DNA from 3 places in the Desulfosporosinus sp. FKA genome. Region 3 is predicted to be linked to each of the others. Evidence: riboswitches for the same ligand, from Rfam matches in the RefSeq annotation. Region 3 holds a riboswitch; each other region holds the start of a gene.
What was found. A riboswitch is a leader RNA that binds a small molecule or an ion and turns the genes downstream of it on or off. The one in region 3 is predicted to bind cyclic di-AMP.
Positions count from the first base shown of each region.

Region 1: it holds a riboswitch for cyclic di-AMP, as region 3 does, so the genes downstream of both, B5771_RS04365 (C40 family peptidase) here and B5771_RS20150 (C40 family peptidase) in region 3, are expected to answer to the same signal.
Region 2: it holds a riboswitch for cyclic di-AMP, as region 3 does, so the genes downstream of both, B5771_RS05200 (KUP/HAK/KT family potassium transporter) here and B5771_RS20150 (C40 family peptidase) in region 3, are expected to answer to the same signal.

Region 1 covers NZ_NAHZ01000015.1:162,704-166,998, reverse strand. The annotation lists gene B5771_RS04370 (hypothetical protein) at 156-593, opposite strand; gene B5771_RS04365 (C40 family peptidase) at 1,065-1,871, opposite strand; cyclic di-AMP (ydaO/yuaA leader) riboswitch at 1,877-2,016, opposite strand; gene lgt (prolipoprotein diacylglyceryl transferase) at 3,156-3,926, opposite strand.
Region 2 covers NZ_NAHZ01000017.1:48,432-52,726, reverse strand. The annotation lists gene B5771_RS05205 (APC family permease) at 46-1,620, opposite strand; cyclic di-AMP (ydaO/yuaA leader) riboswitch at 2,157-2,303, shown strand; gene B5771_RS05200 (KUP/HAK/KT family potassium transporter) at 2,422-4,295, shown strand, end outside.
Region 3 covers NZ_NAHZ01000033.1:178,705-182,999, reverse strand. The annotation lists gene B5771_RS20160 (hypothetical protein) at 1-777, opposite strand, end outside; gene sigI (RNA polymerase sigma-I factor) at 770-1,486, opposite strand; cyclic di-AMP (ydaO/yuaA leader) riboswitch at 1,791-1,930, shown strand; gene B5771_RS20150 (C40 family peptidase) at 1,934-2,689, shown strand; gene B5771_RS20145 (cell wall-binding repeat-containing protein) at 2,835-4,295, opposite strand, start outside.

The DNA of each region.
Region 1 (4,295 bases), on a different contig from region 3:
ACTTTGCGAGTTCCGAAACTCTCCTCTCTTGTCACGAAGAGCTCGTTAATATTAATATCTGCCTCTTTACGTGACCAATGGCAATGCGTATGTAAATAATTCAAAAAGCAGGATCCTTTCAATAAGTGACCCTGCTTTTTCATGACATCTAAAAGTTACTTTGAACCCATTGCTTCTTTTACTAAAGGCTGCAGGGCTGGATCTTTTACCATGGCCTCAAATGTTGCTTTCATTTTAGGATCAGCCATAATCTGCACCATTGGCTTAAACATCGATGGATTAGACATAATGCTTACCATGTTATCGAGATTTTGACTACTCCCCATAATCCCGATCATATTCTTTTGGACCTCACTGCTTTTCATAATATCGATCATCATCGGCGTTATTTGTGAAGACCCCATTACTTTTACCATGGACTGGCGTGTATCAGGTGAACTCAGAACATTTGCCATTTCTGTAGGATTGCTCGTCATATATTGAGTCATATTACTGGGGTTCATCACGCTATTTTGACTTCCACAACCAGCAAGACTTAACACTGTGATAGAACTTAGGGCAATAAACACTATAGTCTTGACTCTCTTATTCAAAATCGATCATCTCCAATCATTTTTGTACTTAATAACAATTACTGAGTTAAGAGCTATATAAATTTTAATAAGTAAGGTTAAAGAACTTAACAAATCAAATACGACTTAGCGGGCACCTCCTTAAAAAGGATTAATCATTATAGCTTTTAAATAGTTGAATATACGAATATCTCTATAATTCTCTTGTATTTCTACATAAATTCTTAAATTCCTTCTTATTTTGCAGGTTTATGGATATCATCACAATGTACTATTATTTACATATGTAGGAGCTATTCTTACAGGTTAATAATTCCAGGAACGATAACTTGGATTACATGTGTTCTATGATTTTTAAATTAAGTATTCTATTTTAAAGGAAAAGGAAATGGCTAAGACTGTAATCCTAATACCATTTCCTTTTTATTGTTACCTTGTTTACTATAGGTACAGTCATTTAAAGGTTAATCTCTTAGTCAATATAGCGCAAAGTTAAAGGATTCGACGCGCACCAAGGTAATGTTTTGACCAATAACTTTCCGACAAATTATGAATACCTACACCATCACTAGATGCTCCGACTGTTTGTCCTCCACCAATATAAATTCGTACATCAGTAGCTCCAGGAGCATAGGTTTGAAAAAACACAAGATCTCCTGGTCTTAGATTATTACGACTTACCGTTGAGCCTAGTTTGTATTGTTCGGCAGCAGTTCGTGGAAGTGAAATTCCGGAGGCCCTAAATACATGTTGGACAAACCCTGAACAATCAAATCCTTTTATACTCGTTCCGCCCCAGAGATATGGAATACCTTGTAAACTTAATGCATGACTTATAAGCTTATCTACGTATAAACTGCCCCTCGATACTTGGGGCATCGAAGCTTGTTTAGGTTTGATATTAGAAACCTTCTGTGCAGAAGTGCTTTTTTTCTTGGTATCCTTATTTATCGGAGGTACTCTTAATGTCTTTACTAAGGCCGGTGTTTTGCTAACAACAGGCGTTATCGATTCTTTTTGGTTAGAAATAATTTTACTAGTTATTTGAGGTTCATTCATGTTAGACTCGATTGAACTTGTCCAATGAAAGGCTACACGTATTGCTTGAGAATATGCTTTTGATTGAGAAACTACTACAGGGGAATTTTTGTATACGGTACTTGGTAGCTTAGTAACCATAGGGGTAACTTTGGAATTTAAAACCGCCGCTTGAGAAGGGGCAATCCCCACTAAACTATTTGTCAAAAGAACACCACTAAGGGCAACCCTAGTAAACCACTTTTTCTGGAGAATAAACAATGACTGGCTCCACCTTTCATAGCTTACGAGGTTAGTTGTCGGATTCGGGTAAAAAGGTGTAAACCCTACATGTTCAAAACATGATTCACCCCATATGAAATCCCCCGTTCCAAGCATTTATGCTCAGATTCAGCACTTCAATTTTTAAATATTAGTATTTAGCTTTGCGGATATTGTCTTATAGAAGTCCTCCTTTCTTATCTCGTAATGCTAAATCCCATTCATCTTGAAACATCGTAATTATACTCTAGTACTATGAATTTCCTATGAACGAACGTATTTTCCGATATTGAACATCTTCTTAGAACATACTCTTATTTGCTGGCTTATGATTTCCCTAAATACGAAGAAGGTGAAAGCGAATGGTTGTTTCGCCTGATCTCTCAAACTTATCCTTTATCATGCAAAACGGAGTTATTTTTCTTAGTTTATCGCCCAACCCGTGCAAAGGTTCAGATGGCCCTAGGGTTAATATTTTTAAAATTATTATAGAGTAAGAAGCAATTGACGTATAGAAATTTCAGGATGCAGCTTAATTCCTTTAGTTCAAAAATAATAAGTCCCCCTGTAGCTTCATCATACATCGAAAAATTACTTTGAAATTTTTTTCACTTTTTATCGTAGCATCTATATTAAGATGATACATTTGGGTACCGGGTAGATTCAAAATCCTGAATTGATTATCGAGATATTGCCCACGTAAAATTTTGAACTAATTTTATATCGGGCGCACCATCCATAATGTTTGGAACATCCAGGCCAATCCAATAGACGCTCTTAAACTCGGGCAGCTTATCATAGAATTGAATAGTAACATGATTCCCTTGATAGACTTGGATCATTGGTCCCGGTGAATTCAATTATATCCCCAATCATTAGTGCCGAGTCCGGGTAGAATTCCTCTGTATTTTTCATTTATGCTGTTACCTTCCTTATCTGTATCTGTCATTTTAGTGATCTGTTTAAGAACTACTGTTTTCCTCGAAATTTATAGATTTTTTTGTAACAGGGTGGTCCTTGTGATTTTCCTGGTCATGATGAGGATCCCCATGTTGGCCGCCGCAGCACCCCCCCATACCTTTCCTATGCATTAAGATCATCATCCCAAATATTAATAAATACCAACCATATTGGTTTAAGAACAGCCACATAAAACATCATCCTTTCTTTGAAATTGAAAAGTCTCCACTAAGACAATTGGTTAGTGTTAGCAAATTTCTTTGCTTCTAATGGAGTAATCTTAAAAAGCGGATTCTTTAGTTAGCTGAATGAATGAATTCACTCTTAGTCTGTATTCCTATATGATAAAACAATCGCAGAAATAAGAGCGATGACGATCATCCCTATACTACTCCATTGAGCCGAAGTCCAATGGAATAAATAACGTGCACCATCCCCTCGGAAAAATTCTAAGCCGAATCGTCCTAATGAATATAGAATAATGTAGATTAAAAAAAGAATACCCCTCGGCCATTTGCGCCAATGTGAAAGAATTATGATTAAGGCAAATACAATCAAATCCCATTGTCCTTCCCAAACCTCTGCAGGCCATAGGGGTTGACTTCCATAAGCAGCATAAGCAGTGGTACCAGGAGGATAGACTAGACCAAAACCTGAGTTTGTCGGTCTACCGAAGGCGTCGCCATTGAGGAAGCATGCTATTCGCCCAATTGCCTGTCCTATAATAATACCGGGGGTTGCAATATCTGCCATTTTCCAGAAATTAAGCTGATGTTTACGTGTATAAATCCACCCAACCATAAAAGCTCCTAGCAAAGCCCCCTGAATTGCCAGGCCACCATGCCAAATCTTCAAAATCTCGGCAGGATGTAGGTAATAATATCCCCATTCATAAAATAAGACTTGCCAAAAACGTGCTCCAATCACAGCTCCAATCACGGCATAGACTACTAAATCCAAAAGATGCCGACGATATTCTTTTTCAGAAGAAGCTAGTGAATAAGCGACCCCTAAGGCTATACTTATTGCAAAAGCAACTACGACACCATAGGATCTTAAAGAATATCCCCCGATGCTGAATAAAGTTTGTAGCAAATTCGACGCTCCTTCCTACTTTAGTATCAATAGATATACCTATTATCCATTTTGCTTTTTCAGTTTTTCCTCCTTTAATTACCCTAGGAATAATTTTCGCGTTAACTTGTCTTCATGTCCTGAGTATAGTAGAACAATTCGATTTTGATGTGAATTAGTTGTGAATTTCTAACGAATAAAAAACTTTGCAAATTAATGGGCGTTCTTAGCTCTTTTGACTAAACTTAGTAGCAATAGGAATGTTTCCGGTATTTCTCCACCTTTTTCCCTTCTTCAATACCTTGCAGGCTTAAGCACAGTTGTTTACATAAAGATCCTTTCCTGTAACTCCCCCACCTTGCTATCTAGTTGTTTGGGCTAATCCAAAGG
Region 2 (4,295 bases), on a different contig from region 3:
GCATTCACCATACTTTATCAGTGTGTGCCCAAGGTATCTTTAATCTTAATACTCACCGTTAGCGATTTGACGGCTGGTATCATCTATTTCTTCGGTTCGATATCCGGAATGCAGGCCCCACATAAAGGCTAATAGACTAACAATAGCAAAAACGATTGTATCGTAAGGAGCAGGAATGATGTTCTTGCCTCCAAATGATTTACTGCCAGCGTATGAAAAGACTATAATGAAGACTAAATACACGGCGAGCCACAGACCAGAACGGATATGACGGGACCGAAAATTTCCTTTGCAGTAATAATAGAAATAAATCAAAAGACCGACGACGACAGATCCCAGGGCGTAGCCGGTATTGGGCCAACCGGTCCAGTAAACGATTAGCCCGGCAACGATAAAGGCCAGAGGGGATAGAACAGATAAGCCAAAAATGTTGATGGGTCGCGGAATTTCCGGGGCTGTGCGTCGAAGGACGCTGGTAGCTACGGGTCCCAGAAGGTAACTGATTACTCCTGTAACCGAAACAAAAGCGATAATTTTATTCCAGGAAGAAAAAGGAAGGAGAGTAAGCAGGCCGACGATGAGGTTAAAGTATAAAGCATTAACAGGGATGCGCCATTTGGGATGGATTTTGCTAAATAGTTTAGGCATGTAGCCATTTTCTGCCATAGCATAAATTCCTCGAGCGGTAGACGCGGTGTAGACCAGGCCTGTTCCCGCCGGAGAGATCATTGCATCGGCTTGCAGGACAATCGCTAACCAGCCGATGTTGACGGCTGCGGCCAGCTGAGCGAAAGGAGCATCCAAACTCAAAGAAGACCAGCCTTTGCTCAACATTGCAGGAGTGAGACTTCCTACGAAAGCTATTTCCAATAAAACATAAATACCGACACAGATAAGAACCGTCAGGATAAGGGCAAGCGGCAGATCTCGCTTTGGATTACGGGATTCCCCCGCTAATTCCACCGGCTGACGGAAGCCCTGGAGGGAGAAAATGATCCCCGAACTACCGACCGCCATCAAGGTCGAGGAAAATCCACTGGGGAAAAATCCCCCATGACTGGTAAAGTTGCTGCTATGAAAACCAAAAGCCATGATTAAGACAGCCGTTAGAACAGGAATAACAAATTTGATCCAGGTAATACTTGTATTAACACGAGCAAAGAGTTTTACACCAAAGTAATTAAGAATGAAAAAAAGCACCGTTAGAAGAATGGAGACTAAAAGACCGCTCAGAGTAAGCAATCCTGTATTAGTATTATAGAGAATATGTACAAAATTATTGGCATATTGGGTGATCGCTTCAGCTTCAGCAGGTGGAGTAGCAACCCAGCTTAACCATCCTCCCCACCCTATGATAAAGCTGACCAGGCTTCCATGAGAATATTGTGGGTATCGGACTGTGCCTCCAGCTTCCGGAAGCATCCCCCCTAACTCAGCATAAACTAGGGCCATGAGAATGACGGCTATACCACCCACAATCCAGGAGATTATGGCTGAGGGCCCGGCAACTGCCGCCGCAGCTTGAGAGGCTAGGAGCCAGCCAGAACCGATAATGCCGCCTACTCCGGCAAATGTTAAATCTAAAAGAGATAAATCACGTTTTAATTTTGATTGTTGCATTTTGCAAAACATCCTCCTCAAGCTTGATCCAATCGTAAGACTCCCCCACTTCTCTAAGTGGGAGTGGGTTCCCCGTATTTTAGCCAAACGAGTTCACTAGTCCACCAAAGCTAGAAAAATTCATTGGAATGACTAGAAACATAGTATAAGAAGTTATTAGTGATCATTTTTAATATTTTGCGTATTTCACCTTCTTATAAACATTTTTCGATTATTTTATCACAGTTTACACTTATAATAGCAAATATATTATAATTTATAAATTTTAAAGTTTAAAGCTTAAAGCTTAAAGCTTAAAGCTTAAAGCTTAACCAGTATAACCTAATCGTTGAATGTTGGCAAAACTTATAGAGACACCCCCAGCAAAAGATGATTTAGGATTAAGCAAATTGAAGAACGATGCAGAGATAATACGCATGACTAATTATAATAAAAGTACCTCTGAATAGTAAGCTTGTTAGGAGAATATTCGCTGTAAATACCTCATTATGGTGCTATATATTCTAGTATTAAAGGATTAATATTATTAACAGTTATATAAACAAACGCTGAATTCTTAGGAAGCGGGGGAACCAGATAAGGGCTATTGATTTAGCCCAATGGGGTGAATCACAGTATGTGACGGGTTATTTCTTTCGACCCGAATCCGGCAGCTAACCTCGCAGGCGTTGAAAGGAGGGGGAAAACAAACCATACCAGCTGGTTTGTTTACATACTTTTATACACTGACCCCAAATGGGGTTTTTCTTTTGGTATTAATCAGACAGAGCTAAACTATAAAGTGATATGAAAGGATAGATAATGGAAAAGGAATTGCATTTCTGTAAAGAACGACCATTAACTATTGCGGGTATGCTCGTAACCATCGGTGTTGTTTATGGTGATATTGGTACATCACCCTTATATGTAATGAAGGCGTTAATTGAAGGAAACGGACAATTAAATTCAATAACCAACGAGTTTATATACGGTTCCATTTCCCTTATTTTCTGGACTATTACCTTACTTACCACTATTAAGTACGTCCTTATCACACTTAGAGCAGACAATCATGGGGAAGGTGGCATCCTTGCACTATATTCATTAATCCGAAGAAGACGTGCTTGGTTTATTGTCCCGGCTATGATTGGGGCTGCAGCCCTTTTAGCAGACGGTATTTTAACTCCGGCAGTTACCGTCACAAGTGCAGTAGAAGGATTAAAATGGATTCCCGCCTATACTAATAATTTCGGTTCAAATCAATCCACTGTAATTATAATTACCATTTTTATTCTTTGTGTTCTATTCCTCCTGCAACGTTCCGGGACCGAGATATTAGGACGATTATTCGGACCAATTATGCTTTTATGGTTTCTTATGCTGGCCGTTCTGGGCATAATTCATATTTCTGGGAACCTGAATATACTCAAATCACTATCTCCATACTATGGAATTAAATTGTTGTTTAGTGATCAAAACAAAGCCGGGTTTGCGATCTTGGGCAGCGTATTCTTGGCCACTACAGGTGCTGAAGCATTGTATTCCGATCTAGGGCACGTTGGACGGAAAAACATTTACGGAACTTGGCCTTTCGTTAAAATCTGCCTGCTTCTGAACTATTTCGGGCAAGGGGCTTGGGTGCTGCAGATTAAAGATAACCCTGGAATGCAGCATATGTTTGATTTTAATCCTTTTTTTGGTCTAATTCCGGAAAACTTTCGTATTATTGGTGTCATTTTAGCAACTCTTGCAGCGATTATTGCTTCTCAAGCTTTAATTAGTGGATCCTATACACTCGTTTCAGAAGCAATTAAATTAGATTTATTGCCGAGATTAAAGATTCATTATCCGGCTTTGTCAAAAGGTCAAATGTACATTCCAATCGTCAATCACCTTTTGATGCTTTCTTGTATCGGAGTGGTTCTATACTTCCAAACTTCTTCACACATGGAAGCAGCCTATGGATTAGCAATTACAATTACGATGTTGATGACTACAATCTTGTTGTTCAATTGGCTTATTAAGAAAAGGGTATCCAGGCTGCTCTCACTTCTCGTGCCCATTATTTTTGGAACAATAGAAACTTGTTTTTTCCTTTCAAGTGCAGCGAAGTTTTTTCGCGGCGGTTTTATAACGGTGTTTATTGCTGCTCTAATTTTAATACAAATGATTTTATGGTATAAAGCGACTATTTTCGAAAAAATGGTGATAAAAGAAGTTTCACTGAAAGATTATATTGATAAACTTGGAATGCTTAGAAATGATGAACATTTTCCGATATATGCTACGAACCTGGTTTATTTAACAAATAAGTCCAAACCAGGAAAAGTAGACAAGGAAATTATTTACTCGATTTTGGATAAAAGGCCAAAAAGAGCAGAAGTTTATTGGTTTATCAATGTTCAGGTCACCGATGAACCGAGGTCTATGACCTATACTGTTGAAAACTTTGGCACCGATTATGTTTTTAAGATTCAACTTCGTTTAGGATTTAGGGTTGAACAAAAAGTGAGCAGGTATTTAAGACAAATTGTAACCGATCTTATGAAGTCACACGAAATAAAAGAACAATTGCAATTATATGCTACAAATGATATCAATCGTAACATTGGGGATTTCTGTTTTGTTTTAGTACGCGAAGAACTGGCTAATGATAACAGCCTACCTTTATATAAACAACTTATTATGCAATTTAA
Region 3 (4,295 bases):
TTCCATCCCATGTTTACCAGTCTTGATCTGCTCTTGAACCTGGGGATTTTCAAGTAATCGATCCCGTTCTGAATTATCTTTTAGTTTCTGAGCTTGCGTCTCGACTCCGGCCTTTTGAGCAGTCTGCCAAAGCGCATATTCCCCAAGAGTCAATTCTCCTTGTTGTGCTAGCTCGCGCTCCTGAGAGGTCAGAGGAAAAACTGCAACCTGTGGAGTAAACCCATTTTTCTTAATTGCTCTCGTGACCCATAAAGCGATTTGTTGATCGTTAAGTTCTTTAGGCATTTGATCTGAGGTTTTATCTGACATTGGAGAATATCCCACCACGACCCAGTTTTGTTGGGAATTCAGGAATTTATGATCATAAGATTGGGTGATAATTTGTTCAAGGGCCTTATCTAGTGGCTGTCCTTTAAGATCTAACTGACTTAACATGCTTTTGGCATCATCATTTTCGCTCTGGAACTTTAATAAGCGCCCTTGGGAGTCAATCGTAAATTGTAAACTTGGATTAATGTCTACTGAGAGCAACGCAACTGCAGTTGGTGCTTGATAAAGGTTCCATCCCAAACAAGCCATCAAGACTAAGAGGAATAATGCGGCTACCCCTGCCCCAATACGCAGGCTGTTTGCATTCATTATACCTGTCCGAACTTCGATTTCCTCGCCTGCTTCAATGTTCCGTCGCCTGTAAACATGGCGAAAAGCGCCGTCATTTCCTAAAACAGTGTAGCGAAACCCGGATTTCTCCAGTACCACAGCTTTCAACTTACTCATTTTCTCCCCCCTTTTCCCGCGAGGTGACATATTCTCTTAAATATATATAGTCATGTTGATTGGCTATAAGCAAAGCTACTGCTAAGATATATTTCCGTCCCCTTTCCAAAACTTTAGGGTGAATCTGAGTTTTCAGTGCTAAAGCTTGCATAGGGACTTTTCCAGTTCGTTCAACATGGGCCCATAGTTCTTCGTCAAATGCCAGTTCTCTTGCCGCCCTAAGCAATGTCTCACGAGAATCTCGATGTTTGGGTGAAGCTGCAACTAAATCTTGAAAGGTAAGGTTTACTGCCGCCAAAGCTTGCGTAAACTGTTGAATTTCCGCCGCCCTCTCCCGGTTTTGTTCTTTCTCTTTGAATTCATTTAAACTCAGATGAATTTCAATGTCTCGTCCAATATCCTCTTGGTCGAGTGAATTTGTCAGCTGTGACCGCTGTTTCCGATGATAATCAATAAGGCGCCTTTTGATTAAAACTCTGGCAAATGCTAAAAAAGGCACGCCTTTATCAGCAATAAACAAATCGATGGCTTCATTAAAAGCGATCAAAGCCTCGGATAATTCCTCATCCCTGCCCCATTCCAGAAAATGAAAACACGCCTGGCTAGCCACATGACAAATAAACATTTGAGATTTGGCCAAAAAATCCTCTCGGGCTTTCGAATCCTCTTTCAAACGCTGCCACGTCGATTGGTCTTCCCATTCCGGCATGCTTTCTTCCTCCTACCCTCTTATACGATAGGGTTTCTCCTTTTTTAGGGGGGCTCACCCCAAATTACCTTCAGATTCTTCTACAAATACAAAAATACCGGTAGTTTAATCACCCAACTGTAAACATTCGATACATTGTTAGTCATTTCCTCTCGCGGTAACCAAAAGCTCTCTCTGATTCGTATGGTAATTATTACAATGGTATCGTTATGTCTAAAAATGGCTCTTTACCAAATATTACACATTTCGTTTTAGAGGATATTGGCGAATTCTGTCGAATTCTTGTTTATGAAAAATATGACAAAGAAAAATAAAGCTGAATCTAGAGATTACTCTAGAGCGGGGGATTTTATTTCTATACGGGGTGAATCGCCACTATGGCGTAGGGCTGTTACCTTCGCCCGAATCCGACAACTAACCTCGTAAGCTATGAAAGGTGAAAAGGGAATGAAATTGTCTCCAGGCCTGTTCCGACTATCAGGTGTCATTCTATCCGGAATGCTCTTGGTGGGGAATGTTTTAATGCCATCAACGTCTCAAACCTTGAGTTTCGATTCTTTCACGAATCCTAGCAAATTGGATTCCTTTTCAACGTCGTTCATTGTTCCTCAATTTATTCACCAACGGTTATCTTCAGAGAAAACAGAGCCAATCTATAAAGCAGCAGCAACCGTTACAGCAGCTGCTCCAAAGAATAATCAAATTCAGGCGAAAACTACGCAAACAGCGGAAAGCTCTCTTCCTAAAAGTACATCATCAGTACATATAACTCAAGTTGCTCAGGCTGTGTCAAATAATACTAGGACTGATGAGACCAATGTATCTCGCGGCGACATTAACCATTCTGACATCATCGACCATGCTGTAAGTTTAGTGGGTAAGCCCTATATTTTTGGCGGGACAACGTTAAAAGGATTTGATTGTTCCGGATTTACTCAGTATGTTTATGCTGGATCTGGTATTTCTCTTCCTCGAACATCTTATGCCCAATATGCTTCAGGCGATTCTGTCAGCGAGAGTAACCTCCAACCGGGAGACTTAGTTTTCTTTTCTACGTATTCTAAGGGAGCATCTCACGTAGGTATTTACATCGGCGGCGGGAAATTTGTTCATGCTGATAACCCTAAAAAAGGGGTAACTATTACCAACTTGAGTGACAGCTTTTATGTTAAAAATTATCTTGGAGCCCGAAGGTATAAATAATTCGCCGTTAATTAACAGCCATATTATTTTAATAAAAAAGTGCTTTGGCGTAACTCAGCCAAAGCACTTTTTTCTCATATATCCCCCCAAACCACCCACTTCCACTTACAAGAAGTGGGTGGCATCTGGATAAACTAGGCTAATGTCAGTTTGTCTTCATAAAAATGAAATTAACCGGATCTGTAGAAGGAGTAAAACTCGTTGGATGATTTAGGTAACCTGTATAAGCGGAAGTGCCTGTTATTATATTATTACCTGTTATATGTGGAATACCCATATTATAAATTTCTAAATACTTACCGATTAAAACAAAATTATCTTCTTCAGTCCAGCTGGAGTTTGTAATTTTGATCATTGTACTATTGGGAAAAGAATACGCAGCTTTATAATTAGTCGTATATCCGGTATTTTCTTGAGAGACTTCTAAGGTTCCATCATTTTCAAAGTTTAAGGTGTATTTTCCATCAGATGTTGTCCATGTGCCCAAAATATCTTGCTGAATTTGATCAACTGTTATAATAGGAATTGGATTCTCATGTCTAACCTCAACGGTAGCTATAGGCTTAACCGTTGTCGATTCAGCAATTGTACCTGTTACGCAAAAACTACCCGCTGATCCATACCTGCTTGATTCTATAATTGGCCAAGTGACATTTACTGTTTTGGTTGTCCCATCCATCATAGTAGCCGTTACCGTTGAAGGCAGCACTGGGGCAATTCCGATTGCAGTTGTTACACTAACAGGACTTAAATGACTTACTCCGGCCTTTCCCTGTGCTAACCCTGACATAACACTATCAGGGATAACAACTGTTCCGCCAAATATATCAACGGTAGGTGTTACATTGCTGTCACCGTTTAAACCATTGGCAATTCTGTCTTGATAATAACTTCTTGTCACATCTGCCGGAGAATTGTTGATTAAAATTATAGGAGCAGCAATTTTTGAGGCTAGAGCACTTCCGCTTAGGGCATCAGGAAATTGTTCACCGGAAGCTACAGTTGTAATTTTAGTGCCAAAAACACTGGCGAATTGATTGTTAACAGCAATATTTGTGCTATAGCTGTCATTACCAGCAATCCTTTCATAATTGGGAAATTGATTAGCAACACTATCACTAATTTCATCGGAATCACCGATAACATAAGTCTTGACAATACCGTTGTTTGCAGAAATATAGTTTTTAACCGATTCAGGGATACTGTCTTGAGATACAAGAATGATTGGATCTTGTTTAATTGCTGCGACAGGTGAAATTGAAAGAGCATCGGTGAAATCGTCAGAAGTACAAACAAACAGCATCGTTGGTGACGAGGTCACTTGCTTAGCTACAGCTATTGCAGTTTCATATTTATCGTACCCATAAATCCTATTGGTTGTTATCCCCATTGCTTGTAGTTCAGTATCTATAGCAGCAGAGATCACTCCAGTACCACCTATTATTGTAACATTTTTGGTTTTCAAATCAGTTAATGTTTTTTTGGTGATTGCCGGCAGCGTTGTGCTCTCAGTAAGTAATATCGGGGCATCATATTTTTTTGCCAGGGGTACAGCAGCAAGACTATCCGTGAAATTACCTCCAAAGGCTAAGATACAATTTGTTGA